DNA from 4 places in the Vibrio mytili genome. Region 1 is predicted to be linked to each of the others. Evidence: predicted binding sites of a transcription regulator. Region 1 holds the regulator's gene; each other region holds the start of a gene.
The links. Region 1 encodes PurR, which represses purine synthesis genes. Its sites were predicted from a motif close to TNANGNAAACGTTTNCNTNA; they were not measured.
Positions count from the first base shown of each region.

Region 1 (7,676 bases):
TCGTTCCTAAAGGAGCAAAAGTTGGCTACTAACGACTTGTCTATACTGTTCGTAGCGTCTGAAGTCGAAGGATTGATTAAAAGCGGTGGCTTGGCTGATGTAGCCAAGGCACTGCCAGAAGCGCTTCACGGTCTTCAGCAAGACGTACGTATTACTATTCCAGCGTACAAAGGTATCGAAAGGCTAGGTGATGCAGAGGTGATGTTAGAAACAAAGCTCACCTCATGGCCACACACAGAATATCGTGTACTGAGGTTGTTTTTGGGTGACGTACCTGTTTATTTAATAGACTGTGAGCCGTATTTCAATCGCCCGTCTATGTACGCGGAAAATAATCAAGCTTATCCTGATAACGGCGAGCGCTTTGCGTTTTTTAGTGCTGCTTGCTTGGATATGCTGCCAAAATTGGATTTTCGTCCAGATATTGTTCATGCCAACGATTGGCATACAGGGTTGGTCCCTTTTCTTCTCAAACATCGTTATGACGCGGATCCATTCTTCATCAATACGCACAGCGTGCTTTCAATACATAATGCGGTATTTAAAGGCGTGTTTAGCTACGATGATGTTCAATGTTTGCCTGAGTTTCATAGTCGAAATGTTCCAGACGCTGCGATTAGCGCCACACACATCACTATGCTGAAAGCGGGTGTGATGAATGCGGATAAGATCAACGCAGTAAGTCCAACATACGCTGAAGAGTTGAAAACGGAACTTGGCAGTCATGGCATGGCTTGGGAATTCCAACATCGCGCGAATGACTTGGTGGGGATTCTCAATGGTTGTGATTATAGTGCGTGGAATCCTGAAACCGATGGCTTTCTACCGCTGAATTATCAAGCGAACCATCAAAGTATGAGTGATGGCAAACTTGCTTCCAAAAGGGTATTACAGCAACGCCTTGGGTTAGAAGAGCGAGACTGTGCCATGTTCGGCATGGTATGTCGTCTGACGACGCAAAAAGGTGTTCACTATCTACTCCCGGCTTTGGAAGACTTTCTTAAGCACGATGTGCAGTTGGTTATCGTCGGTACAGGCGATCCCGTACTGGCCGCGCAATTGGACGAGGCGGCAGCGAAACATTCCGATAAGTTCGTCTTTGTTGAAGCGTATGATAATGAGCTTTCTCACTTGGTTGAAGCCGGCATTGACTTCTTCTTAATGCCGTCTGAATTTGAGCCTTGTGGACTGAACCAGATTTACAGCATGGCTTATGGGACGTTGCCAATCGTACGTGGTGTCGGTGGGCTAAAAGACAGTGTGGTTGATTATGATGTCAATCGTGCAGAAGCGACGGGTTTTGTCTTCTATGATCCTACCCCACAAGCTCTGTTACTTACGATGTTAAGAGCCTTGTTACTGTATGTACAAGATCACGAAGAGATGAAACGTATGCAGCTTTACGCGATGCAAAAAGATTTTTGTTGGCGAAAAGCCGCAGAACAATATTTGCAGCTCTATCACTCTGCGTTACATTCGTCTAGACTTACTTAGGCGTTACCCAAGCGCAATTAAATGGTAACTAAGGCACCAAAATTGGTGCCTTGATTATGTCGACTCACCGGAGTGTGGTAGGATTGCCGACCGTACTTAGTAACATTACATTTCATGTTGGAATATGACTCAAGCGCTACTCTTTCATAAAACCTATTTACATCCTACCAGCAATGAGTGGGTTGTATTTGTGCACGGTGCAGGAGGCAGCTCTTCGATATGGTTTAAGCAAATTAAGGCGTATAAGCAGCATTTTAATTTGTTACTTATCGATCTAAGAGGGCATGGAAAGTCAAATAAACTGCTTAAAGAGTTGATCACCAGCCGCTATACCTTTACTGAAGTGACGCAAGATATTTTACAGGTGTTGGACCACTTAAAGATCCAGTCGGCGCATTTTGTTGGTATGTCATTGGGTACCATCATTGTGCGCAACCTAGCAGAGCTTGCGACAGAAAGGGTCAGCTCAATGGTGCTAGGTGGTGCCGTGACTCGGTTGAATACACGCTCGCAAATTCTGGTGAAGTCAGGAAACTTCTGCAAGCACATCTTACCTTATATGTGGTTATATAAGTTATTTGCTTATGTTGTGATGCCACAGAGGAATCAACGTGAATCGAGGCATCTATTTATTCGAGAAGCTAAGAAACTTTGTCAAAAAGAGTTCAAACGTTGGTTTGTATTAGCGGCGGATGTGAACCCATTAATGAAGTATTTCAAAGACAGAGAGTTGCCAATACCAACACTATACTTGATGGGGGATAGGGACTATATGTTCATTAAACCTGTTAAAGAAATGGTTGCAGCACATAAGTTAAGCGTACTTCGTGAAATTCCTAACTGTGGGCATGTTTGTAATGTTGAGCGACCAGACGATTTTAATCAACATTCCATTGAATTCATAAAGCGACAAAGCTTAATGGCTTAACTAGTAAGGTCCTAGGATCCTAGAGGGGGAGATACTCGAAGCTTCAGTATTCTCGTATTGGGATTGGTGTGTTGTATTTTAGGGAATACAGAATAGCGTCACGATTGAGCTCGCTGGCATGACGTTGACAAGCTGAATGCATGGGATAAATTTCAGTAATCAGTAATCAGTAATCAGTAATCAGTAATCAGTAATCAGTAATCTTTTTCTAGGGCCTAGAACCTAGGACCTAGGACCCTAATACCTAGTCCCTTCCATCAATGTGATACCCACACCGCCAACAAGCACCGAATTGCCCTTCATTGTTCTCTAAGCAATGAGGGCATTGCCAATCCGGAAATACGTTTGGTTGCGTTTGCTTTTCATAGCCTTCAATAATTATCGCTGCCTGGCGGTGTTGCTCTGGATTCAACAACCAAACATAAGGATCCGTGTCTTCCCCAAAGGGCAATTCACCCTTTAACCCAAAGATCCCCTCTCCACGTACCTCACAACATACCTGCTCTGCTTTTAGCAACTCGCAGACAATATGGGCTTCAGCTGGATTCTTAGCGATAAATATCTTCATTAAGTATTATTTCTCTTGCTTTGAATGTTGGGCATGAACCTCATCATTACCCACTTAATGATGATAGGAAACAACCCAAGTAAAGCCAAAGAGGCTAATATGGAGGGCGACGCGGCATCGGAGAGGCTTTCAATGCGAGCTAATTGGGTACCTGCATTTAGGTATACGGCGGTTCCAGGTAGCATACCTATTTGGCTTATCAGGTAGAATCGGCCGACTGACATCGGCGTTAGCCCCATTAAAAGGTTGATTAAGAAAAAAGGAAATACCGGAATCAAACGCAGCGACAACAGATAGAACGAACCGTCTTTTTTGACACCATTGTTAATGGCCTCGAGTTTTTTGCCGAATTTATTTTGTACCCACTCTTGCAGCAAATAGCGGCTACTCAGAAACGCCACTGTCGCTCCAATCGTACTGGCAAAAGAGACTAGCAACAAACTTGACCAAAAACCAAAAAGTGCTGCACCGAGTAAGGTGACCACCGCGGCGCCAGGAATCGATAAAGCAGTAACGACAATATAGGTGAAGAAGTACACCGCCGCTGCCAAGATGAAGTTTTTATCAATATAAGCGTTTAAATCGGCTTGCTGGGCTTTGGCATTTTCTAAGGTCAAATAGGGGCTAAAGTATGTCGCTAAGATTACGATGACAGTAACAAGGATTAACCCGACGATCTTTTTTTTATCCATTATGCAGTTCCACTTAGATATCACAAAATCTATAGACAGGTTAAGAGAGGAAAAAATTTCAAAAAAAACCGCAGATAAAACTGCGGTTTGATGATACTTGAAAACGGACGTTACTGAAGTTGGCTTTTTAGTTCATCCCGACGAGTTTGCGGAACCACGCTCCAGTGAGTACCATTAATCGCGCCTTCTAAAGCCCAGAGTAGTTCGATACTTACAGAGGTGCTGTGCGTATCTTGGATTGCTTTATATGCGTTTAATGCGCCTTCTTCTTCGAGCTGTTCTACGGATTTAATTCCGGCTTTTTTCAACATTCGCTCTGTTGCTAACCGAAGGTTAGGTAAGTCTTTTAACCGCGTTGGTTTGGTATTGGCTTGCTCGACTTTTTCCAACTTTGCGCATTTAAGAGATTGTTGCGCAACGTCCAATAAACGTTCACGAGATTCCCATAAATCATTAGAAATAGCATAGTATTTAGTAACAACGGGAAAGCCACGCTTTTTATATACGTACGGTTTTAGTCCTTGTTTCTCGAACTGAGAACAGGACTGCTGGTCTGCTCGTATATGAAGCTGATTGTTCACTACTAGAGCAAACATAGTCTCATCTGCGAACAGCCCGAAGCCGCCAAACATTGAGCGCGATTTGATCGTGCCAAGTGCCTCAAACAGCTTCATTGAGTCTTTGAGTATTGGTTTATCCATGATGTCTTATCTCGGTGTAATTCATATTACGCCACCAAAAATCAGGTCCGAGAGATTAGCAAATGCATGTAGTAACAATGTCATTAAAGGGTAAACTCATTATATGCATATTTGCCATCGGCAACCCCGCTACCTTCCACTAAAAAATAGGGTTCAGGCCGGAAGCTTTGCGTCCCATTCTTTCAAATGGTTTGCCCTGTGCGTGACATTTTCAGAATACTGTGGATATTGAATCAATATCACATTTCAGCTCATAAAGTGTGATGTTCGTTCAGTAAATAATGCGTAATTATGCATTATGATTCTTATTATCTGATGTGGTCAATTAACACAACAAGAGAACGCTTTTATTGCATTAAGTGACAATAAAACAAAGAGTTATTTTGTGAGGTTTTGTGAAAAGTTAGATGGGGGTTTAATAAATGTTATTTTTAAGAAAAAAATAAGCACCTTGCGCAGGTGCTTATTTGTTAGACTATTTTACTCAGTTGAGTTTTTTAACCGTATTGCGGATGACCAGCTCAGGCTGCATTTCAAAAATTCGCTTCTCATGCTCTTTATCTTTAATTCGCTCAAGCAGAATTTCGAACGCATTTTTACCAACACGGCGCTTAGGCTGGTGAATGGTTGTAAGTGGTGGTGAGAAATACTCTGCCAGCTCAATATTGTCATAGCCCACAACAGAAATATCATCTGGCACTGAAATGCCATTTTGTTGTAATCGGCTCATTAAACCAAGTGCCATTGTATCGTTGAAGCAAAAGACCGCTGTTGGACGCTTTTTCATAGCGGTGATCTGATCGGCAACCAATACGGCAGTGTCACATTCAAAGTTACCTTCTAGAATCCAATCCTCGTTTACAGGGAGATCAGCTTCAGCCATAGCACGACGGAAACCTAGAATACGTTCCTTACAAGCCAGTTTTTCAAAGTGACCACTTAAACACGCAATATCAGTATGACCATTATCGATTAGGTACTTAGTTGCTATGTAACCACCTTCCTCTGAGTTATCCATGATTTTATCTGCTTGAGAGCTCTCTGGCCCCCAATCCATGACCACCTTTGGAATATCAGCATGACGGTCAAGCATCTCTTTTAGCTCTTCGGTTAAATCGGAGCACATAACCAAGATGCCATCAACACGCTTTTCTGCCAACATACGAATATAGTCACGTTGTTTTTCGTATATGCCACCTGTGTTACATAAAATCAGAGTATAACCTTGTCGGTAACAGTAACTCTCAACACCATCAATGACTTCAGAGAAGAATAAGTTGGTTGACTGAGTCACCAACATACCGATGGTTCTGGTTGAATTACATTTTAAGCTACGAGCTACCGCACTAGGGGCATAATTTAACTCATCAACCGCTTTCATGACTTTTTCTTGAGTTGCTTCTGCAACAAAGCGCGTTTTATTGATAACGTGCGAAACTGTAGTGGTTGAAACGCCGGCTAAGCGAGCGACGTCTTTTATAGTGGCCATAAATAGTGTCCTGTATCGAGCTACTATGATTATACCTTAGTGGAGAAAACCGGCTGCGCGAAAGTGCTTGCATTCACTTTATTGCATGTAATAAATACGCACCACGAGCGAGTAGATCGCGTTGATTATTGGTTATTCTATTATTGGTAAAGGCTTTTAGTAGCGGAGTTCAATGATCCTTGTCTGTTTTCATTTACGGAAAGTCATTGAACCAAAAAACACAAAAACCGCTGAAATGAGCGGTTTGCATGTAAATAATATATGTAATCGTTTGCGCTCACATTTTATCCCGATGTCACCAGTCAGGCAATGCTTTAGACAACAGTTTAGTGTATTTGAAGTCACAATTTTGCAGAGAACAACGATTAGCTATAATTATTCTCCAATCAGATAACCACTGTCCAGTTTACAAAATGCAATGAGCAACTGAGTCACACTGGAATAAAAGCCGAACTCATCAAGCTGGTAGCACTTTTTACCGAATTGGGGTAGCCATGTCATCAACTGGTTTTGAATAAAGTCATTTTGTTTTAGGAAAGCTTCTTCCATGTGCTTTTCTTGTTCAAACTCGTTGGAACGAATGATCATGTTGCCTAAAAAGTCGAGCTCTACGGCCAAGTGATCTGCGGGTTCATTTAAGCTAGCATCCACCTGTACGCCAAATTCTGCCATTAATCTTTCCATCTCTTCTGCTGGTTTATCATTAAGTAATCCAGAGCTACCGATGTACATAGAAGCGTAGGGAAGTGCACCGTGCTTGTGTGTTTTCAAAAACAGCTCACAGAAATCTGCGGCTAGCTCCAACTGAGCATCGTGACGCACTTGCAACCGATTCAGAGCATCAGTCAATGTATCGACTGCGGGCTTCAGGGCTGGGTTCTCGCCCAAACCAGATAGAAAGCCTCTTATCTCCACGCTGTGATACGCCTCTAGTTCTTTCTCTGTCAACTCTTTGGCAAACAGACTGGAAAACCACCAGTAAATTTCAGCGCGTTTTTCGTTGAAAGCCTTAAGTTCTTGCATGATTTGGCTCCTGCTAATGCACTCTCTTGAGCATCATAAATTCGTTTGAGGTTATGGGTATAAGTGTAATCAATTAAAATGAATAGCAGTAACTATGTTTGTGACGATTTATGCTGAAATATATGCAGTTGTTAATAGGTGTTCGTTAGATTGTTTTGAATCAAGAAAAACGTTAAATCTTGCTTTTTTGGCGAACAATGACTAGAAATGTTAATGATTATGAATAGAATACGATCCGGTAAATCACAACAGAAAGTGGTGTAAATGAGCTATCACGTATTAGTCGTAGAAGATGATGTCGTAACCCGCAGTAAACTAGTGGGTTACTTTCAACATGAAGGCTACACCGTCAGCGAAGCAGAGAGTGGCGCACAAATGCGTGAAGTGCTTCAATCAAATGATGGTGTCGATCTTATTATGTTGGATATCAACTTACCGGGAGAAGATGGATTAATGTTGACCCGGGAGTTACGCAGTCAATCAGATATTGGCATTATATTAGTAACAGGACGCACGGATAGCATAGATAAAATCGTTGGCCTAGAAATGGGGGCTGACGATTACGTAACAAAGCCTTTTGAATTAAGAGAGTTATTAGTTCGAGTCAAAAACCTGCTGTGGCGGATTTCAACGGCTCGACAAGGATCGAACAAGACGGCAAACGCGAAAGACGAACAGCATATCGTTCGTTTTGGGGAGTGGACGTTTGATATTCAGCGTCGAGCTTTAAGTCGCAATGATGAGCCCGTTAAACTGACCAAAGCCGAGTATGAGTTGTTGG
Region 1 covers NZ_CP110481.1:1,883,599-1,891,274, reverse strand. The annotation lists gene glgC (glucose-1-phosphate adenylyltransferase) at 1-32, shown strand, start outside; gene glgA (glycogen synthase GlgA) at 22-1,494, shown strand; gene ONE56_RS08675 (alpha/beta fold hydrolase) at 1,619-2,422, shown strand; gene ONE56_RS08670 (putative signal transducing protein) at 2,667-2,990, opposite strand; gene ONE56_RS08665 (TVP38/TMEM64 family protein) at 2,990-3,682, opposite strand; gene ONE56_RS08660 (TfoX/Sxy family DNA transformation protein) at 3,793-4,383, opposite strand; cyclic di-GMP riboswitch class I at 4,500-4,589, opposite strand; gene purR (HTH-type transcriptional repressor PurR) at 4,868-5,872, opposite strand; gene torD (molecular chaperone TorD) at 6,248-6,895, opposite strand; gene torR (two-component system response regulator TorR) at 7,160-7,676, shown strand, end outside.

Region 2 (7,676 bases), 190 kb from region 1:
AGAACCTCCTATGTACCAAGATCTGATTCGAAGCGAACTGAACGAAGCTGCTGAAGTGCTCAACAAATTTTTAAGCGATGACCATAACATTGCGCAAATTGAAGCCGCGGCGAAAATGATTGCCGATTCTTTTAAACACGATGGCAAAGTATTGTCATGTGGTAATGGTGGATCTCATTGTGACTCGATGCACTTTGCCGAAGAGTTGACTGGTCGTTATCGTGAAAATCGCCCAGGTTACGCTGGCATTGCAATTTCAGATCCAAGCCACCTTTCTTGTGTGAGTAATGACTTTGGCTACGACTTTGTATTCTCACGTTATGTCGAAGCAGTGGGACGCAAAGGTGATATTCTGTTTGGCTTGTCGACGTCTGGGAACTCGGCAAACATTTTAAAAGCCATTGAAGCGGCACAAGCGAAAGGCATGAAAACCATCGCGCTGACAGGTAAAGATGGTGGCAAAATGGCAGGCTTGGCAGATATTGAAATTCGTGTTCCGCATTTTGGTTACGCGGATCGTATTCAAGAAATACACATTAAAATCATCCATATCATCATTCAGTTAATTGAAAAAGAAATGGAATAATTCTAGGCAAGAGGTTCATTAAACCATGTGTGAATTGCTCGGCATGAGCGCCAATGTTCCTACAGATATCTGTTTTAGTTTTACGGGGTTGATGCAGCGCGGGGGACGAACAGGTCCACACCGCGATGGCTGGGGCATAACTTTCTATGAAGGAAAGGGGTTTCGAACCTTCAAAGATCCTAAGCCAAGCTGTGACTCTAAGATCGCCGAACTGGTGCAAAACTACCCAATAAAAAGCTGTGCAGTGGTGAGTCATATTCGCCAAGCAAACCGAGGCGGGGTCAATCTCGAAAATACCCATCCGTTCACACGTGAGTTGTGGGGCAAGTATTGGACGTTTGCACATAATGGTCAGTTATCTAACTACCAAGATTTGCATACAGGTGGGCACCGACCGGTTGGAGAAACCGACAGTGAACTCGCTTTTTGTTGGTTGCTGAAACAGATGGAAGATCGTTACCCTGAGCCTCCTCAGGATATGGAATCCGTCTTCCTTTATGTGGCTAAATGTTGCGTTCAGTTAAAAGACAAAGGTGTGTTCAACATGCTGCTTAGTAATGGCGAATTTGTCATGACGTATTGCACCAATCACCTTTATTGGATCACGCGAAGAGCGCCATTTGGCAAAGCTGCTTTGCTTGATGAAGATGTCGAAATCAACTTTCAGGAAGAGACCACGCCAAACGACATTGTGTCCGTTATCGCCACTCAACCGTTAACAGGTAATGAAGAATGGCAACGCATGAAGCCGGGTGAATATGGGCTGTTTCATTTTGGAGAACTGGTGAAAAACAATGCGCATGAGCTCGCTGATGTGCCATTTGCTGCACCAAAACCCGGGAATCAAGCACCGGCTGAGCCGTTAGAGTAAAGATAACCTCTAGAACAACGAAAAAGGCAGTCGTGTGACTGCCTTTTGTTTTTGTTCGGGGTAGGGAGGGTATTTTGTGCTAGGTGGAGAGTGTATTACTCGTCCTCTGCAGCGTAACCGTGCTCGCCGAGTTCTTTTCCGTCCAACCAAGCTTTCCCGTTTTGCATCGACAATCGACCTTCGACTAGCCAGTTAGTCACCATTGGGTAAATTCTGTGTTCTTGAGTTTGAACGCGGGCTGCAAGCGTGTCTGCATCATCGTCAGCAAAGACTGGCACTTTGGCTTGCAGTATTACCGGACCGCCGTCGAGTTCTTCAGTGACAAAATGAACGCTGGTACCGTGTTCTTTGTCCTTAGCGTCAATTGCGCGCTGGTGGGTATGTAGCCCCGGGTATTTTGGCAGTAGCGAAGGGTGGATATTAATCATCTTACCCATGTAATGCAGGACAAATTCACTGCTAAGAATGCGCATGTAACCGGCGAGAACAACGACATCTGGCTGATACTGGTCGATTTGTTTCATGAGTTCCGCATCAAAGGCGTTACGGGAGTCAAATGCTTTAGGATCGACAAAGTGACCATCCACATTAAATTGCTTAGCTCGCTCCAATCCGTACGCGTCTGCTTTGTTTGAGAAAACAGCAGAAACATGCGCGTTGGGCATGCTGGCATCGCAGGCTTCTAGAATGGCTTGCAGGTTACTACCGCTACCAGAAATGAGGACCACTATATTTTTCATGTGTTGAGGCTGCCTTAAAATTGTAGATCCTTTAAAAGTACCTACTATCAAAATGGTTTTCGAGGTTCCAGATAGCAGAATGAGGACCTAGTCATCTAGTATCCTCATTCTTTTCATTTTTTGAGCTTGAATATACCAATGCCAGTAATTTTATTGTCATAAAATTGCGTAGGAAAAATCGCTTAGAGCAAGACAAAATTTGCGGTAACTAGTGGTTCTAATTACAAAAATTATAACGCAGCTATCAGCGATTTTAACCAGCAAGAATGATGAGAAGATTGCTGGAATTGGTATTATAAGTTAGTTGATCTCTACTTGCTCTTCATTTGCTTCAGCTTGAGCGATTTCACCAATGACCCATGCGTTTTCGCCTTCTTCTTTAAGAAGCGCAACGGCTGCGTCTGCTTGGTCTTTTGGTAGGGCGACGATCAGACCAACACCACAGTTAAAGGTGCGGTACATTTCATGCGTCGTAACGTTCCCTTTTTCTTGTAGCCAATTAAAGATAACAGGCCATTCCCAGCTGTTGCCATCGATCACTGCTTTTGTGCCTTCTGGTAAAACGCGTGGGATGTTTTCCCAGAAGCCACCGCCTGTGATGTGAGAAATCGCATGGATGTCATACTTCTCAATCATCTTAAGCGCTGACTTAATGTAAATTTTAGTCGGTTCTAGAAGATGCTCACCAATCGTACGACCAGCTAAATCTTCGTTTTTGTTTGCACCTGACACTTCAAGGATCTTACGGATAAGTGAGTAGCCGTTTGAGTGGGGGCCGCTTGAACCTACCGCGATAAGAGCATCGCCTGCAGCGACTTTTGAGCCATCAATGACGTCTTCTTTTTCGACTACGCCAACACAGAAACCCGCGACATCGTAGTCTTCGCCTTCGTACATGCCCGGCATTTCCGCTGTTTCACCACCGATAAGAGCACAACCCGCTTGAACACAGCCCTCTGCAATGCCAGACACCACATCTGCAGCAGTGTCGACATCCAGTTTGCCTGTTGCGTAGTAGTCTAGGAAGAACAATGGCTCTGCCCCTTGTACGATAAGGTCATTCACGCACATTGCTACAAGGTCAATGCCGATGGTGTCGTGCTTGTCCATATCCAGAGCGAGGCGAAGTTTGGTGCCTACGCCATCAGTACCAGACACTAATACTGGCTGTTTGTATTTAGTTGGCAGCTCACACAGTGCGCCAAAACCACCGATACCACCCATCACTTCAGGGCGACGAGTACGTTTTACGGCACCCTTAATACGATCGACAAGCGCGTTACCTGCATCAATATCTACACCAGCATCTTTATAACTAAGAGAAGAGTTATTACCACTCACAGGGAAGTCCTCGGTATTTAAGTTGGATATGAAAACGGCGCTATTCTACCAGTGCTTAAATACAGATAGCAAACGTTTGCGCTGGTTTTTTTCTTTGGTGATATCGCCTGCTATCTTCGTCAAAATTATGTATAATCTGAAGGTTTATTTAAATATTGCCAACTATAGCCGGAGATGGACATGAAAGTTGTTGAAGTAAAACACCCTCTAGTAAAACACAAAATTGGTTTAATGAGAGAAGGTGATATCAGCACGAAACGTTTTCGTGAGCTAGCGACAGAAGTCGGTAGCCTACTTACTTACGAAGCAACAGCGGATTTTGAAACAGAAAAAGTGACCATTGATGGTTGGAATGGCCCAGTTGAAGTCGACCAAATCAAAGGTAAAAAAGTAACCGTAGTGCCAATCTTGCGTGCAGGTCTCGGTATGATGGATGGTGTACTTGAGCACGTACCAAGTGCGCGTATCAGTGTGGTCGGTATTTACCGTGATGAAGAGACGCTAGAGCCAGTCCCATACTTTAACAAACTGGCCTCAAACATCGAAGAACGTATCGCTCTTGTGGTTGACCCTATGCTTGCAACTGGCGGTTCGATGATTGCAACCATTGACTTACTTAAAGAGCAAGGTTGTAACCAAATCAAAGTGCTTGTTTTAGTGGCAGCACCAGAAGGGATTGAAGCATTAGAAAAAGCGCACCCAGATGTAGAACTTTACACCGCAGCAATTGACCAGAAACTCAATGACAAAGGTTACATTGTCCCTGGCCTAGGTGATGCGGGCGATAAGATCTTTGGTACTAAATAAGCGCGACCTTGATTCTTATAAATTGAATTAAAAACAAAGGCTTGGTTAAAAACCAAGCCTTTTTATATTTGTTTTTGATTGGAAAAAGTGGACCGTTTACTTCTGTTCTTCCATTTGAGCGTTGTCAACGACGTGGTTTTCACCTAGGTCATGAGGTAGCACTAAGTTCAGAATAATTGCCACTATGCCGCACAAACTGACACCCTGAAGACTGAACTCGCCAACGCCGAAAGCCATGCCGCCGATACCAAAAACCAGTGTCACTGCAACAATCACTAGGTTACGAGATTTATGCAGGTCAACATGGTTTTTGATTAAGGTATTAAGACCCACAGTCGCGATAGAGCCAAACAGCAGGATCATGATGCCGCCCATTACAGGCACTGGAATGGTCTGAAGAATTGCACCAAGCTTACCAACCAACGCAAGAACGATAGCGGTAATCGCTGCCCAAGTCATGATTACAGGGTTGAACGCTTTAGTCAGCATCACGGCCCCCGTTACTTCGCTATAAGTCGTGTTTGGTGGTGCACCAACCATAGATGCTGCAATCGTAGCGATACCGTCGCCGGTAATGGTGCGGTGTAATCCTGGTTTTTTCAGATAATCTTTACCTGTCACGTTCGAAATAGCGAGCATGTCACCCACGTGTTCTACGGCAGGAGCAATGGCAACTGGAATCATGAACAGAATCGCATTGATATTAAACTCGGGCGTAGTGAAGTTAGGCATCGCTAACCAAGCCGCTTGTGCCACAGGGGTAAAATCAATTACGCCATAGAATAGTGACACCGCGTATCCAGCCAAAATACCGCCAAGAATAGGAACCAGCTTTAAGAAGCCTTTGGTAAAGACACTGAGCACAATCGTTGTTAATAATGAAACAGAAGAGATAATGATTGCGGCATCACCGTTGACTAGTTGAGCGCCACCGTCACCCGTTTTACCAATCGCCATATTGACGGCAGTAGGTGCTAAGCCGAGACCAATGACCATGATCACCGGCCCTACGACCACGGGAGGTAAAATCTTGTGAATAAAGCCGACACCGCGAACTTTGATCATGGCACCAAGCGCAACATAAACTAAGCCGGCAGCCATCAAACCGCCCATGGTTGCAGCGATTCCCCACGTTTGGATTCCAAACATAATAGGAGCAATAAACGCAAAGGAAGAAGCAAGGAAAATAGGGACAGAACGTTTAGTGATCAATTGGAAGAGAAGAGTACCGACACCAGCACCGAAGAGAGCGACATTGGGATCGAGACCAGTCAGAAGCGGCACGAGAACCAGTGCACCAAAAGCGACAAAGAGCATTTGAGCGCCTTGTAACGCATTTTTCATAATCATTTCCTATTCAAAAAATTTGGCGGATATTAGCATGTAGCAAACGTTTGCAATGCTGTTTAGATCAAAATTTCGCGTGAATTCTACAAAACAGAGGGATGAATTGCGAGTTGTCTTATTACAAATATTTAGAGTATGTGTGTTTTATGCTATTAGGTGATTATTGTGGCTCGTTCGTATAGGGACATAAAACTGATTATCAGGAAATATAAGCTACACAGTATGATAAATTGATAAAATTAATATTAAGTGTGTCATATTTAGCGGTATTTCCTCTGTCACTATCTTGCTCGACCTCTGCGCGTTGCTTATCATTTGTCGTTGTGTTTTAAGGATGAAGAAAACTATGCGCTATTTTGCTCTGTTACTTTTAGGTTGTTTAACTCTCCCCGTACATGCCCTGACGCAAGTGGATATTTATCATGCAGAAGCGGTGATCGACCGTCAGTTGAGCGATGCTGAATCTATGGCTCGTCAACAAGGTATGAAAGATGTTATCGTCCGAGCGACGGGGTCGGATTCCTCCTTACAAAACCCAGTTATTCAAAAGGCGCTGGAGTCAAGCTCACGTTACATTTCTCAGTTGGGTTACGGCCGAGTGGATGGTAAAGCGAGCTTAAAAATGCAGTTCAATGGTACGCAGATACAATCACTCTTGAATCAGGCACAGTTGCCGTCTTGGTCACCTAATCGCGCCAATATTCTTGTTTGGATGGTTGAAGAAGAAAGCTATGATCGCACCATCGCTTGGGAAAACTCTGACTCTCCGAACATTAAAAAATTGCGCCGTGCTGCTGAGACGCGCGGGTTGCCGGTTACGATTCCTGTTGGAGATTTTGATGATGTGACTGGAATAGAGGTCTCTGATGTTTGGGGCGATTTTATCACGCCTATCGCCCAAGCGAGTCAGCGGTATCCGGTAGATGCTTTGCTTATCTTACGTGTGCAAAAGGATACGATACGGTGGACGTTATACGACCAGTCTCCTTCATCCGTCTCTGCTTCTCCTAAGCCACCGCGTAGTGGCTCTGCAACGGGTGAACAGGCGATTAAAGCCATGGTGAATGGTCTTGCTGATTATTATGCGAAAAAGAATGCTGTGGTTGTGACGGAGCAGCCATCCAACGTTTTGGTAATGAAAGTGCGTAACGTTAATTCAGCAACGGATTTTTTCCGTCTAGAAAATACATTGAAGCAGCTCAACTCAGTGGCGAGCAGTGAGATCAAACGAGTTCAGGGGAACGAGCTAACATTAAAACTTCACTTGCTTGCGTCCAAAGATTCTTTTCAGCAGCAAGCCGCTTCTATCTCTCGATTGCATATGATTGATGAACCAGTGGCTGAACTTACTCCTGCGACCGAAATGAAAGGGGAAACTACGATACAAAAAGAGGAGAGGGCGACCTCTACTGAGTCTGCTGATGGAGAAGGGGCGCTTCCTGCTATTGCCGACGTGACTGAGTCGTCTTTAGAAGATAGCCCGTCCCCTGTTCAACCGAGCAAAAAGCCAGTACAAGAGCAGTATGATTTAGTTTATGAGTGGCAGTCGTCGCGAAGCTAAATAGCAATAAAAAAGAGTCGCAATGGCGACTCTTTTTTATCAAAAACTTATGACTAAGCCGACTAATTTAGAAACTTGTCTTTCTCTTCTTTTTCAACTTGGGATAAACGTTTGAGTTTTAGGCCCAGCTCCTTACCTCTCGCTCGGGCAAACAAAATGTTGCCAGCGAAGCCCACAGACGTGAGTAGTAATTCAACCGCAGCTAACCAGCGCTCTCCGTTATCCACATACAAAATGGTTAACGCATGCAAAAAATACAGCATTAATACGAAGTTCGCCCAAGCGTGTGTATAAGGCTTTCCGGCCAAAATTCCAGGCAAAGGAAGCAACAGTGGTATACACCATGCAATTGCCAGAGTCGAGCTGCTTAGGTGTGGGTGCGGGGATAGCACAAGCTGCCAAATCGCGACCCAAGCTAACAGC
Region 2 covers NZ_CP110481.1:2,071,299-2,078,974, reverse strand. The annotation lists gene lpcA (D-sedoheptulose 7-phosphate isomerase) at 11-586, shown strand; gene ONE56_RS09555 (class II glutamine amidotransferase) at 612-1,457, shown strand; gene purN (phosphoribosylglycinamide formyltransferase) at 1,553-2,197, opposite strand; gene purM (phosphoribosylformylglycinamidine cyclo-ligase) at 2,498-3,538, opposite strand; gene upp (uracil phosphoribosyltransferase) at 3,719-4,345, shown strand; gene ONE56_RS09535 (uracil-xanthine permease family protein) at 4,442-5,689, opposite strand; gene ONE56_RS09530 (DUF2066 domain-containing protein) at 6,039-7,253, shown strand; gene ONE56_RS09525 (DUF2069 domain-containing protein) at 7,316-7,676, opposite strand, start outside.
Region 2: the regulator PurR is predicted to act here: its motif matches at 3,603-3,622, upstream of purM (phosphoribosylformylglycinamidine cyclo-ligase).

Region 3 (7,676 bases), 1.3 Mb from region 1:
TTATTCTGTCTACGCGATCACCAATCGATTGCTTTTGATAGAATTGACAGAAACAAGCGCTACGCAGACCAGATCTTCAAATCGTTGCCGCGTCTGTGAACCAAGTCATTCTCGCTGAACCTAGCATCTTGAGGTTATTTGGGTATAGTCATGATACCAATCATGATCTGTTCATATTATTCTGTTATATTCCTACGTAGATTTTTTACATTAATCATTAATAGATAATACGGAGATATTCCTATGCGTCGTCCTGTAGTGATGGGTAACTGGAAACTAAACGGTAGCAAAGCAATGGTAACTGAGCTACTAACGGGTCTTAATGCTGAGCTAGAAGGCGTTGAAGGTGTGGACGTGGCTGTTGCGCCACCTGCTCTTTACATCGACCTAGCAGAGCGTGTTATTGCTGAAGGCGGTAACAAGATCATCCTAGGTGCGCAAAACACTGACCTAAACAACAGCGGTGCATTCACTGGCGATATGTCTCCAGAAATGCTGAAAGATTTTGGTGCTACTCACATCATCATTGGTCACTCTGAGCGTCGTGAATACCACAACGAATCTGATGAGTTCATCGCGAAGAAATTCAACTTCCTAAAAGAGAACGGTCTAACTCCTGTTTTCTGTATCGGTGAGTCTGAAGCGCAAAACGAAGCGGGCGAAACAGAAGCAGTATGTGCTCGTCAAATCAACGCAGTTATCGACGCGTACGGTGTAGAAGCGCTAAACGGTGCTATCATCGCTTACGAACCAATCTGGGCTATCGGTACTGGTAAAGCGGCAACAGCTGATGATGCACAACGCATCCACGCTTCTATCCGTGCACTTATCGCAGAGAAAGACGCAGCAGTTGCTGAGCAAGTCATCATTCAATACGGCGGTTCTGTTAAACCAGAAAACGCAGAAGCTTACTTCTCACAACCAGACATCGACGGTGCACTAGTTGGTGGCGCATCTCTAGATGCGAAGAGCTTCGCAGCAATCGCTAAAGCAGCGGCAGCCGCTAAAGCGTAATCTTGTTTTAAACAAGTAGAAATAACAAAGGGATGCATCACGCATCCCTTTTCTGTCTTTGGTATTGACCTTAGTCTTCGCCTGTCTAGACTTGAGCTTGTCTAAGTCGTAGTCCGTTTGACCAATCGCTACACGGTTAAAGGTACCGCGCTTCAAATTCGTCCGCTTTTTTGTTGTACGTTGCCAGCTCTTCAGGACCCTTAGTGGCCTGAATACATACAGGCAAGTTGTGTCTTAATAACTTCGTAAACTTGCGATTTATCTTTCTATACATCAGATAAGGAACAAAACTCGATAAAGGAATAAACTCGGTATTACCAAACCCATCAATCAGATACAGCCTGATTTCACCTCCCGATTGCTGAACCAGTATATTCGTCAGCACGAGATCGCTCGGTATGATGCGATTCTCCATCAAGTAATCTTTTAGAGTACTAATCGCCCGAAGTATATTATCGAAATCAACCGATTCTTGCTGTTGAGATATGTACTGCGACAAGTTTAATGAGACCGACAAATCTTCATCTAAAACAACTTGTTGCTTAAATCCTACTTGGGTCTCTGTGGTGACTTTTCCTAAGTAGTCAGGAATGTGGGTAAACTGAACCTTTTTATTTTTTAATCGTTCAAAAAACTGAATTTCACGATAAGTTTGTTTGGCTGTGTCTTTCCGGCTCAGCTTAACACATTGGGCTCTGTCTTCAGGGTTTTGGAGACAAACTCGCTCCGTGCCTTTACCGATGACTGTCCAATTTTGGAACTCATGATCTGATTGCATCTTTGACCTTTACATGTTTTCTCTCGTGATCATCAACAGAATGACACGTTCGTTTTATGAGAGAAACTTTTGAACTTGTTGCAATTGTATCATGAACTGGGGAAAAACTAGGTACTAGGGGATGAACATAGGTCCTAGGAAAAGATAGGACCTAGGAACCTAGGATCTAGGACCTTATTTTAATAAAACTGAACAACATTGTCGGGTTTGTTCGCTTGTGGCTTTCCTTGCAACGCTTGTTGAAACTTAACGAATTGCTTTCTCAGTTCGTTTCCTAGAACAACATTGGTGTGGTTGGGGTTTTTGCAGTGGTCTATCATTCTGTCGATATGGCTTTGCTGCGCTCGCAACCTTGGTTGCATTTTCGCAGACGCATTGTTAATCATCGCTTCTGCCATATCATGACGGAACTGCTCGAAAGCAACAGGATCACGCTCTGCCATCCTTACCATTTCATCAAATGAGGGTAGGGATTGTTGCAGGCTTTGTTGTGGGTTTGCCATTATGGTTCTCCAAATCCATATGGGATACCTAAAAGCCTATACCAATTGAGAGAGGATGGATTGCGAATAGAATGTCTGTCTCGTTAGTGAGACAGGTCGGCGCTAAGATCTGAATGGCCTCACGCTTGAATACGATATACGCAGCGGCGTTGCCCTTGAATGATATGCTCAGTTCGAGTGATGGTTGTGTCTTCTCCGAGCAGAGACTGGAATACACTTAATTCAGATTGGCATAAGCTTGGGCAGCGTGTTGCGGCTTTACAGATAGGACAGTGGTTTTCGATCAAAATGAAGCCCTGTTCATCTTGTTCCAGCTCTGCCATGTAGCCTTCTTGTTCACGCAGAGTGACTAAGGTTTCTAGCTTGCTCTCAAGGGAGCTGCATTGCTCAAGGTGCTGACGATAGTTATGCAGGGTCAGCTTTTCACGCTCGGAGGTGACTTTTTCCAGCCCTTCTTTGCCGAAAATATGTTCGACTGCTTCGATGAATTGAATGGTGAGCTCACCATGACGATCGGTAAATTGCTCATGACCTTTTTGAGTCAGTTGCCAATGCCGAGTTGGGCGACCGACTTTGACTTTTTTATCGTGAGTAGAAAGGATGCCATCGTCTTCCAATCCTTGCAGGTGCTGACGCGCCCCCATGGTGGTCATACTCAATTCAGAAGAAAGTTGTTTAGCAGTGACAGAGCCGTCACGCTTAACGATTTGCAATATCCTATCTACGGTTTTCATATACCCACCATTTATATGTCAGTACATATTATGCGCGATAGGGTTAGTAAAGGAAAGGCTTTATAATCGTGGACACAGGTCCTAGGGGTAAACATAAGATCCTAGGGAAAGAAAGGTCCTAGGTCCTAGGGGGAGCGCGTGGAACCAGCAGGGTTAAATGTTGGTTTTGTGTTTGTTGTTTTGGAATACGGAGCGCTTCGCTTCTCGATTACAGAGGCGTTTGCTGTGGTTTCCGTATTCCGTATTCCGTAATCCGAGGACACTTTCTCCAGTCTTACGCTGATTCACTGCAACTCCAGCGATCACACCTAGGACCTAGGACCTAGGAGCCTAGGATCTAGAACCTACTTTATCTAGGTCCTTTCTTTTCCCTAGGCCCTCGGTTTTATAACCCTAGGTCCTCAAAACTACACAATAATATCGCGCACTTCTGGGTCTTTACGTTCCAAGTAGTGGATGGACTTAATGCGACGAATTGTACGGCAGCGACCGCGGATTAACAGCGTCTCTGTGGTGGCGATGTTACCTTGACGCGTGATACCGTCTAACAAATCACCTTTGGTAATGCCAGTGGCGGAGAACACCACATTATCGCTGCGGGCCATGTCTTCCATTTTTAGAACTACATTGGCTTTAACGCCCATCTCTTCACAGCGTTTTAGTTCGGCAGCACCGTAGATACGGTTTTCTTCGTTGTCACCTTTGACTTCATGGCGAGGAAGAAGGCGACCGTGCATATCACCGTCCAACGCTCGAATAACGGCGGCAGAGACCACACCCTCTGGCGCGCCACCGATGCAGTACATAGCATCGACTTCACTGTCTGGCATACACGTTAGGATAGATGCTGCTACGTCACCGTCTGGCACGGCAAAGACGCGCACACCCATGGATTGCATCTCGGCGATAACGTCGTCATGGCGTGGTTTGGCTAGGGTGATGACGACAAGCGTGTCGAGTGTTTTGTTGAGCGCATTGGCGATGTTTTCTAAGTTTTCTTTCAGTGGTTTGTTGAGGTCGATAACCCCTTTGGCACCTGGACCAACAACCAATTTTTCCATGTACATGTCAGGGGCTTTGAGAAAGCTGCCTTTTTCGCCAGCCGCAAGGACTGCAAGTGCATTGGACTGACCCATGGCCGTCATGCGAGTGCCTTCGATTGGATCAACCGCAATATCAACAGCATCACCACCGATACCCACTTGCTCACCGATATAGAGCATTGGTGCATCATCGATTTCGCCTTCGCCAATCACGATTTCACCACTGATTTCAGTTTTGTTCAGTAGCGTACGCATAACCTCTACGGCCGCGCCGTCTGCTGCGTTTTTGTCGCCACGGCCAAGCCATTTGTAACCAGCGAGTGCTGCACCTTCAGTCACACGGGAAAATGCCATTGCTAAATCGCGTTTCATGATGTCTCCAAGTAAGCAAGAGGGAAGAATAATTTGCGCGAGGATTTTAGCACAACGCTGGTTAAACGTTTGCCTTTTTGCGTGTCTTTAACCTTCACTAAGTTGAATTTGATCAAAGCTTGGCTGAGTTTTTATTGTGGCGATGGCAAAATAACGTGGTTAAAATTGCCTCACGAATAAGAAAAGTCAGCGTTTAGTGAAATAGCGCTGTTTTTTTAATCGAATGATGCAAAATATCGAATATAGGGCGTGTTTATCATCGCTACGCTGAGTAGAATGAACTTCATATAGGTTAGGTGCACGTCTGTCTCGTGCGTCACTCCAACGGAATAACATAGGTAGGCCAAGATGTCTTTTGAAGTACTAGAACAATTAGAATCGAAAATTCAAACCGCAGTTGACACAATCACTCTTCTTCAGATGGAAGTAGAAGAGCTGAAAGAAGACAAAGTGAAACTAGAAACAGAAGCGAATGAACTGCGCTCTCAACGTGAAGATCTTGAGCAGAAAGCTCAACAAGCACAACAAGAGCACGCTCAGTGGCAAGAACGCATTCGCGCACTACTTGGCAAAATGGACGACGTAGAGTAATTCTATCGGTTCATTAGAATCTAAAACACCCGCCTCGGCGGGTGTTTTTACATAAAGGTCCTAGGGAAAGCCAAGGTCCTAGGAAAAACACAGGTCCTAGGTCCTAGAGGGAGTGCGCGGAACTAGCTGGGATAAATGTTGGTTTCGTGTTTGGGTTTTGGATTACGGAGCGCTTCGCTTACAGATTACAGAGGCGTATGTTCTGTATTCCAAGGCCACATTAACCTACTAGTAGCCTAGTGCTTAATACCTGTGTTTCCGGGTTCCGTATTCTGTAATCAGTAATCCAAGCCGACATTCACTAAGGTCACGTCTATTCACCGTAACTTCAACGATCTCGCCTAGGACCTGTGTTTCCGTAATCTGTATTCCAAGACCACATTCGCCTAGGTTGCGTTTGAACTCTGCAACTCCAACAATCTCGCCTAGGACCTAGGTCCTTTTTTTCCTAGGACCCTAGCGCCTCTTCTTCTTCCTCATCCAACTCTAAATCAATATTGAGCGGCTCAGGCGAGAGGATAATGCCGGTGCTGTCGGCATAGAGATAATCTTCAGGGAGAAAGCTGACGCCACCAAAGTTAACTGGGACATCTAGCTCACCGATACCTTGGCTGGTGGCGCCGACAGGGATAGAAGCGAGTGCCTGAATCCCGAGGTTCATGTCTTCGAGTTCGTCGACTTCACGAACGCACCCATAAACGACGATGCCTTCCCATTCGTTGTCTTCTGCGATGGTTGCTATTTCTGCATCGACAAGGGCTTTACGTAAGGAGCCGCCACCGTCAATTAGCAGAACACGACCCACGCCATCTTGCTCAAGCGTTTCACGGATCAGTGAGTTGTCTTCAAAACACTTGATAGTGGTGACCTGTCCGGCAAATGAAGCGCTGCCGCCAAAGTTACTGAACATTGGCTCAACCACATCGACTTGATCGAGATAGATGTCACAGAGTGCTGAGGTGTTGTATTCCATAGCGTACCTTTCTAAGCAGAAAAGAAAATTGGTTGTCCTTGAGTATATCTGGGCATTAAGTCAATGCAATGACATTCTTTTTTTAACTTACCAGAGTTTGAGCTACCACAATTGTTGCGAACAATATATTGGTCGTTAAGGAGCATTTGACGATGGCTGGCAACATCGGGGCAATTTGTGCTGGTTTTTCTGTATACCAAACCGCTTTTCCGTGATGGAGAACGAAATAGACGCTGAGCAAGAAGGGCAGACTAATCCAGATGGACTTATCTTGAATCAATAGGTAACTGGCAAACGCAACCACAGCCCCACCAAGCAAAAGAAAATGGTATTGCTTGGCTTTGCGCTGACCTAAGCGTACTGCCACGGTTCGTTTGCCACACTCACGGTCATTTTCAATGTCGCGCATGTTGTTAATATTGAGTACTGCGACCGCGAGCAACCCACAGCCAAGTGCAGGAAGAAATAAAGTGCTATCGATGTGGCCGGTATGGAGGAAGTAAGTACCAGAGACGCCCAGTAAACCAAAAAACAGAAAGACTGAAATATCACCAAGCCCGACGTAACCATAAGGTTTGCTGCCCATGGTGTAGGCAATCGCTGCCAATATCGCAAGAACTCCGAGCCCGATGAAGGTCACGATACTTTCTACAGAGTTCAGTGAATAGAGCACTAAAACAAGTCCGGAAATGACCGTGAGTCCAATATTAAAGATGATGGCTTGTTTCATTTGCTTAGGACTGACAGCACCAGATTGCATCGCACGTACTGGGCCAAGACGTTTTTCATTGTCGGTACCTTTAACCGCGTCACCATAATCATTGGCAAGGTTAGAAAGGATTTGCAGTAATGTCGCGGTGACAAACGCCAGAATGGATACCATCAGAGAGAAATCCCCCGCAGCGTATGCAAGCACACTACCGGTAAGAATGGAGACCAATGCGAGTGGTAATGTTTTAGGGCGAGCGGCCTCAAGCCAGATCTGCAGAGATTGTTTCATGAAATTTTCGTGCTAGTAATTCATTTGCCCAGTATAAGCTCAAACACTCGGTTACGCTATTGACCTGAAGCAAGTCAATAAAATATAAGAAAACAGAAGACAGAGGTCTTAGGGGGAAACATAGGTCCTAGGTCCTAGAGGGAGTACGCGGGGGCTCCAGTGTTAAACGGTGAGTTGTTCACTTGTTGTTTTTGGAATACAGAGCGCTGCGCTTACCGATTACAGAGGAGTATGTTCTGTATTCCGTAATCTGTATTCCAAGACCACACTCACCGAGGTTGCGTTTGATCTCTGCAACCTCAGCGATCACACCTAGGACCTAGGAGCCTAGAACCTAGAACCTAGGTCCTTCCTATATCCTAGAACCTAGGTCCTTTTTTAAAGAATAAAACGACTTAGATCTTCATCTTCGATGGTATCGCCTAGGCGAGCTTTCACATAGTCTGAGTTAATCACAAACTTGGAGCCAGATTGCTCCGCAGCATCGTAAGAGATCTCGTCCATCAAGCGCTCCATGACGGTATGCAGGCGGCGCGCACCGATGTTCTCGGTACTTTCGTTAACGGTCCAGGCGGCTTCCGCGATTTGCGTGATTCCGTCTTCGGTAAACTCGATATCGACATCTTCGGTCTTCATCAATGCAACGTACTGCTCCGTCAAAGACGCTT
Region 3 covers NZ_CP110481.1:227,489-235,164, forward strand. The annotation lists gene tpiA (triose-phosphate isomerase) at 244-1,014, shown strand; gene ONE56_RS01065 (YrbL family protein) at 1,151-1,792, opposite strand; gene ONE56_RS01070 (DUF3135 domain-containing protein) at 1,972-2,295, opposite strand; gene ONE56_RS01075 (helix-turn-helix transcriptional regulator) at 2,415-3,029, opposite strand; gene glpX (class II fructose-bisphosphatase) at 3,437-4,444, opposite strand; gene zapB (cell division protein ZapB) at 4,793-5,035, shown strand; gene rraA (ribonuclease E activity regulator RraA) at 5,484-6,008, opposite strand; gene ONE56_RS01095 (1,4-dihydroxy-2-naphthoate polyprenyltransferase) at 6,091-7,008, opposite strand; gene hslU (HslU--HslV peptidase ATPase subunit) at 7,387-7,676, opposite strand, start outside.
Region 3: the regulator PurR is predicted to act here: its motif matches at 4,502-4,521, upstream of glpX (class II fructose-bisphosphatase).

Region 4 (7,676 bases), 600 kb from region 1:
CACCCAGCAGCAGCACTTAAGATGCACAACCACGTTGAAGCGGATATGCCACTTAAACGCGTTCGTGATCTTCTTGTTGACCGTGGTTACCACGAAGCCATCACTTACAGCTTCGTTGAGCCTGAGCAACAAAAGCTAGTTGTACCTGGTGTTGAGCCTCTAGTGCTTCCAAACCCAATTTCTGCAGACATGTCAGCAATGCGTCTTGGTCTTATCCAAGGTCTGCTGAACACGGTTGTTCACAACCAGAAGCGTCAACAGCCACGCGTTCGTTTATTTGAATACGGTCTACGTTTTATCCCATGTGAATCTGCAGAAAACGGTATGCGCCAAGAGCCTATGCTGGCCGGTGTAATTGCTGGTACTCGTAGTGAAGAGCATTGGGATATCGAAACAAACACGGTTGATTTCTTCGACCTTAAGGGCGATCTAGAAGCGATTCTAGAGCTATCTGCGAACGAAAAAGCGTACTCTTTTGCAGCAGCGAAGCATCCGGCACTTCACCCTGGTCAATCAGCGACAATCATCGTTGATGGCAAAGAGGTTGGTGTTATCGGTACCGTTCACCCAGAACTAGAGCGTAAGTTCGGTCTAAATGGTCGTACTATCGTATTCGAAATCGAATGGTCTGCAATCAACTCGAAAGTGATCCCTGAAGCGGTTCAGCTTTCTAAGTTCCCATCAAACCGTCGTGATATCGCGGTCGTTGTGGATGAAACAGTCGCATCTGGTGACATCGTTAACGCTTGTCTTGAGCAAGGCGGTGAGTTCCTAAAAGATGCAAAACTATTCGACGTTTACGTAGGTAAAGGCGTTGAAGAAGGTAAGAAGAGCTTAGCTATCGCGCTGACTCTGCAGTCCGTTGAGCGCACGCTTGAAGATGCAGATATCGCTGGTGCGGTAGACGCGATTGTTGCTCATGTTTCTGAGAAGTTTGGTGCAGCACTACGTGACTAAACGTTAGGTGGCTACCTTTCTTAAGAGACAAGAAACCCTGCTGATTCAGCAGGGTTTTTTTATGCTTATACGGAATACGGAACTGGTAATTGCCCTGTTCGACGCTCGACATAGGAACGATTGTACGTGAGCGCAATTTATCCCAACGATAAGGTGTAAGTTAAGAGAATTGGCAACGTTAATATGCTGAAAAAGTTACCGAAGAGGACCATGGAGGCGACTTTCATTGGTTCAATATTCAGACGTTCTGCAAACAGGTAGTTCATCACCGCTGGTGGTAACATGGTAAACAAGACCATCATCTGCAGTTGCATCGTCGGCAGAGGGATAAACCAATAAATTAATCCAAACGCAATGGCGCCTGTGGTTAATGACTGTACACTGCATATCACACCCACTTTTAAACCATCCAACCTTAAGTGACACATCTGTGCGCCAAGGGACAGTAACATGACCGGAATGGCAGCTTGGCCCAAAAGCGCTGTGGCTTCATACAGCGGACCCCATGCACCAAAGCCAGATAAGTTCAGCGCCATTGCAAGCGAAGCAGACAAAAATATCGGCATCTTAATCATTTGTTTGAAAGGGTTTCCGTTACTCAATATAGAGACACCCAAACTAACGTGAAGACAGCCAGAAACCACAAATAGCATGACTGCAGAAGAAAGAGCAACATCTCCAAAGGTATAAGTAAACAGGGGAATGGCTAGGTTGCCGCTGTTTCGGAACATGTGTGGTGGTGCCCAAGATTTAAAAGATAACCCAGTGATTTTACATACAGGGAGCATCACTAAACCAGGCACGACAACTGCCACAATTGCAGCCAACAGAAGAGGACCTTGGTTTGAATTTAATGGCATACTCACCAGCGATGAGAATACGAGGGCGGGAGTAAACACCTCCATATTGATGCGATTAATCGGCCGAAAGTCAGGCTTAATATATCGTCCGACAAGATAGCCAACGCCAACTAGAGCGAACACTGGGAACAGAATGCTGATGACTTGGTGAATCATGAATGCTCTTAAAAATGAGTAATTTGAAGAGGAACAAACAAAAGACACTAGCAGCCTTTATTCAAACCGTCACGAATAACCCTTGAGAACTTTGGGTTCAATCATTCTTTATCATCGCTTAGTTGTACTGCGCAAAATTAGAGACTTAGATGTGAAATTGAGACAATCCTCTGAATTTACGTGAGATTTTATGTCAATTGTCCGTCAAATTAGCAATCTCTGATATTTTTATTGAGTAGTGGTTAATATTGGTAATGTATTTATTTATAGTTTTATAAACTATAAATAAATTTAATAAACAGTGGTATGAAATAGTTTATGTTAGATTGTTGGTTTTTAACAATGTTTTGATTGTGGTTGTTGTATTTCTACGTGGTCAAAAAAAGTTGGCGAAAATCAGAAGCTTGTCATACACTTCCTGATGTAACCCCGATATGTTGTTGAATTGGTAGGGTAAAACTGCTCTGGCGCTACACTAAGTAGCATTGTTAAACATAGCTTTGAGGAAAGTTTTATGGCGCTCACAAAAGCCGAACTGGCAGAAAACCTGTTTGATAAGCTGGGATTTAGTAAACGGGACGCCAAGGAAACGGTGGAAGTGTTCTTTGAAGAAATTCGTAAGGCACTGGAAAGTGGCGAACAGGTAAAACTGTCAGGTTTTGGTAACTTTGATCTTCGAGACAAGAATGAACGTCCTGGTCGTAACCCAAAGACCGGTGAAGATATTCCTATTACTGCTCGACGTGTAGTTACATTTCGCCCGGGTCAAAAATTGAAAGCTCGTGTAGAAAACTTGAAGAAATAACCGTAACTGCGACCCCGAACAAAAGATCACACTAAATGGTGATCTTTTGTTGTATTTAACCTTTGTTAATACCTTCACCCCATTAAAAAACCACCGCTCTTCGGAGCGGTGGTTTTGTTTCTTGCTCAAAACAAGACGATAGTCTTGCGTTAGGCTGCTTCCAAGTGTGTAGTTAAGTACGGCTGCCACGCTTGTTGATACAGATTTTTGGATTGAGTACGCATACGCTGAATTGACGCCATCTCAATCTCATTTAAATCACGTTTCTCCTGCATGGCTAGTCTTTCCAGTTTTTGAATTTTTTCATACAAGTCGTGTTCTGGCCCACTTTTTACGTCTGCAATGGCTTTTAGGTGAAGTTGAACTTCAGCGATAAGATTCGTTTTGGGTAACCGAACCAATAAGTTTAAATCACGGTAGCCCGATGGACCTGGTTTCTTGAAACGGTTTTTGACTTTTACGATCGTCGTCTCTCGTTCGAGGGTCTCATAAATCGAGATTAAACTAGGCACATCGTCCGCCACAATTGTGCCTCGGGCAAGGTCAGTAATCCTTTCTACTTGGTTATTGAGTTCAATACGTACTTTTTCTTCGGCGCGATGTTGGGATTTTACTCCCGCGAAAAGTGGTAGGGCATTATTTAATAACGCTGAACTTTTGCAGATGGTTTCAAGCTCAAACTGTGCTTGATGTGCTTTGCTGTAGATAATGTCGAAATCGGAGTAGGGTTGAGTTGCTTGGGTGTCGAATGATTGAATGCCATATAAGCCGCTAAGGCTGTGTTTGAATCGTTTCGGACACACTTCGTTTTGGCTGGCAGAACGATTTTGTATGTTGCTCGTCGTTGACGTGTTAGGGATTGCAGCGAATGCTGGGGCACGGCTTAGTACTAAAAGCATCAAAGCGGTAGTACGTAAAAATAAGCTCATTCACACTCCTTTAGTTGCTTGCACTTAGAAAATTGGGAACAAAATGTCACTAAGTGTGGCAAGTTAGGTACTCACATTATGAATGGGGTCTTATCGACAGATTCCAAGGTTATAAATAAACTTAATAGTAGAATCGTGCGCTAGGTCGCCATTTATATTTTTATTATTCTGATATTTCGGTATCAGAGCTTTCACTTAAGGTATGGAAATATCCTATCACTTGAGTATTAACGAAAGATGAACGGCATAGACAAATTCTGAAAAACCATTAGGCTTAACGCACAAAATGACAATCAGCTAACAAGAAGAAAACGATGAGAGACCCAGAATTTTGGCACAACAAATGGGCCAGTAATAAAATCGGATTTCACCTGGAAGATGTGAACCCATTATTGCCAACACATTGGCATCATACGCAACCAACACGTAGTGACCGGGTGCTGGTTCCTTTATGTGGTAAATCGGAAGATCTCGCTTGGCTTGCAACCAAACATGAAGAAGTTGTCGGCGTAGAGCTAAGTCAAATTGCCGTTCGCGCTTTCTTTGCTGAGCACTTCTACACACCAATGGTCACGCCAATCAACGGCATGCACGAGCTGTATCAGTTTGATGAGTTGTCCATTTATACGGGTGACTTCTTTACTGCGCCGCTTTCACAAGTTGATATTATTTACGACCGAGCCTCTCTTGTGGCACTGCCGGAAGATATGCGAGAAGAATACGCAAGTCGACTAAAACAGTTACTTAACCCAGGTGGACGAATTCTATTGATCACGTTGAACTACGTACAAGAAGAAATGGCGGGCCCACCGTTTAGTGTGCCTGTGAGTGAAATAGAGCAGTTGTTCTCGGGTTATAAAGTAACGTGCTTGAACGTTGATGAAGCAGATGAGAGCCACCCTAAAATCAAAGACAAAGGATTGAGTCGTTTCTCTGAAGAAGTGTATTTAATTGAAGCTCCGTAGTTCTCAATACTGAGCATTACGAAATACGTAAAGCAACGAAAAAGCGCAGCCCTTGAGCTGCGCTTTTGTTTCTATCCTTAAAATGGCAGACGTTATTATCATCGCTTGATGAATAAGTCGCTTAGTAGATAACGTTAACTTTAGCCGCGCTTGCGACCGCATCTTGAACGGACTCTTCCGTTGAGTTTCGGCGAGTCAATACCACGCCCAAACGGCGACGTCCGTCGATTTCTGGCTTACCAAATAGACGAACTTGCGTTTGAGGTTGCGCCACCGCTTCAGCAACATTATCAAAACGAATGTTCGTTGAGGTACCTTGACCAAGGATAACAGCGGATGCCGAAGGGCCATATTGAACAATGCTATTGATAGGCATACCCGTAAACGCGCGCACGTGAAGTGCAAACTCAGACATCTCTTGAGAAATCATAGTGACCATGCCGGTATCGTGTGGGCGAGGGGAGACTTCATTGAAGATGACTTCATCACCTTTAACAAATAGCTCCACGCCAAAAATCCCGTAGCCTCCAAGCGCATTCACCACTTTCTCTGCGGCATACTCAGCGGCTTTTATCGCATTCTCGGACATAACTTGTGGCTGCCAAGACTCACGGTAGTCTCCGTCTTCTTGACGATGACCGATAGGTGCACAGAAGTGAACGCCATCAACCGCGCGAACCGTTAACAGGGTGATTTCGTAATCGAAGTCGATAAAGCCTTCAACAATGACACGTCCCGCACCAGTACGACCGCCTTCTTGCGCGTAGTTCCAAGCGTTTTCTATATCTTCTTCGGATTTAATAACGCTTTGGCCTTTACCTGACGAGCTCATCACTGGCTTAACCACGCAAGGAATACCCGCAAAATCGACGGCTGCTTTGAAGTCTTCGTAGTTATCCGCAAAACGGTAAGGCGATGTTGTTAAGCCAAGATCTTCTGCTGCTAGACGACGAATGCCTTCACGGTTCATTGTGAGCTTGGTGGCTTTTGCCGTCGGGACAACATTCAGTCCTTTCTCTTCGAGTTCAACCAGTTTATCGGTCGCGATAGCTTCGATTTCAGGGACCACGTAAGCCGGCTGTTCTTTGTTAATGATTGCTTCCAAAGCTTGGCCGTCTAGCATGTCGATTACATAACTACGGTGGGCGACTTGCATTGCCGGGGCGTCAGCGTAACGATCACAGGCGATCACTTCTAAGCCAAGTCTTTGGCATTCGATCGCGACCTCTTTACCGAGTTCTCCAGAGCCAAGAAGTAATACGCGGGTAGCATTTGAGCTGGTTGCAGTACCGAACATAGTGTTCCCTTACAAAATATGGATACCAATCGTAGAAAATAACTCTGATTAGTATGATGAGACAGAATTTGCAGGGGATCATACTGAATTTTGTCAGTGAAGCAAACGTTTGCGCAAGGTTTTTGTCAATAAAAAAGCTCTACCTGTTGTAGAGCTCTTATCTTTGTCACGTGTTCTATACGTTAACGAAACTTAACGGTATATCCGGGTTTAACGACTCTAATGTGGACTGGGTATCCGCAAGGTGGCTAATTTTACCCTGTGAGTTTTCTACCAACGCTGCGGCTTGAATATTCTCGAATGTTTCACCGGCAAGCAATACTTGAATCAAGGCGACTTGAAGCGGCGGTAAGCTTGGGTTAAACGCTGCGTTTTCAGCGTATGCACCTTGGAATTGGCGACCATTTTTGAGCTCTAATGCTAAACCGCTTAAGTTGTTTGTATAAGGGGCATGACTCATATTCATCGCCTCTACGGCTTTTTGAATCAACGCATCTTGATCATCACAGCTGAACTGATGCTTCACTTCTGCCATCAGCGCAGATTCGATGCCTAAGTCACTCGGCCCAAATGCCTCTGGTAGGTATTCGTGCAGTGTCTTTTCTTCACGTTCGGGTAATTGAACCTTGAGCTCTTTCGCAGTGGAAAGCTCATTCATAAATTGGCGGCAGTGGCCACATGGACTGAAGTTAATGGTTATATCTTTCACACCACGTTCGCCTTTCATCCAAGCATGACTGATCGCCGCCTGCTCGGCATGAACGGTTTGTCCTAACTGGACGTGGAGAAATTCCATATTTCCGCCAAAGTACAGACGACCGGAAAGGCCACGGACAATGGCACCGACATAGAATTCTGAAATAGGCGTATAGGCATAAGCGGCAGCAAAAGGCAGTAGGGCAACGCGAAGCTCTTTATCTGATAAGCCAGTAGTTGCGCGCAACTGTTCGAACTGTTGTGCTGAAATAGTAGCATCAAAATCGTCCGATTGGACAATTGGCGCAAGTTGAGTTGAAAGTGCTTCAGGAGCGCTTGCGAGCGCCTGTTCAATGCGACTTTTCATGTTGAATCCTTGTTATTGCATGGAACATTATTGTATGTGAGACAGAAAAATGTTCTGTGCCTCCTGTCACATTGTGAAATGCAATGGTTACATCTGTTACATAATTAGAGAGAGCTCACACATGTATTCGATTGCATCTCATTTTACTGCGACAAGTTTAACGATTCTCTATCCATCGAAGTGGAGAATGACGAGTTAATTATAGGGTAAAACTCTTTTTTAGTTGCTTCACAAGCCGTGTAGATTGGAGGCTTATTGATACAGCCACACCGCGAGTGCAAAAAAGCTTGGTGCCAGTATCGACGTAATAATGCCGCACAAAACCAAAGCGAGTGAGGAAAAGGCGGCATCTTCTGGCTGCTTTTCTGCACAAGTAGCGGTGCCAAGCGCGTGAGAAACCGTCCCCATCGTCAGACCTCGAGCAATAGGGTGTTTGATGCCAATAAGGTTGTAAATAGGATAAGCGATGATAGACCCTAACAGCCCAGCAATCAGTACCAGAATCGCCGCAACGGCTGCCTCACCGCCAAGGTGGCTCGAGATTTCCATTGCAATAGGCGTCGTCACCGATTTACCTAATAAACTGGCGATCAAGTTAATATCGGCTTTAAACACTACCGCAATTAAGGTTGTCGTCAGCATCG
Region 4 covers NZ_CP110481.1:1,283,672-1,291,347, forward strand. The annotation lists gene pheT (phenylalanine--tRNA ligase subunit beta) at 1-957, shown strand, start outside; gene ONE56_RS05975 (AEC family transporter) at 1,095-1,973, opposite strand; gene ihfA (integration host factor subunit alpha) at 2,488-2,778, shown strand; gene ONE56_RS05985 (phosphoribosylglycinamide formyltransferase) at 2,928-3,707, opposite strand; gene ONE56_RS05990 (thiopurine S-methyltransferase) at 4,022-4,672, shown strand; gene purT (formate-dependent phosphoribosylglycinamide formyltransferase) at 4,794-5,969, opposite strand; gene cdd (cytidine deaminase) at 6,145-7,032, opposite strand; gene ONE56_RS06005 (LrgB family protein) at 7,285-7,676, opposite strand, start outside.
Region 4: the regulator PurR is predicted to act here: its motif matches at 6,067-6,086, upstream of purT (formate-dependent phosphoribosylglycinamide formyltransferase).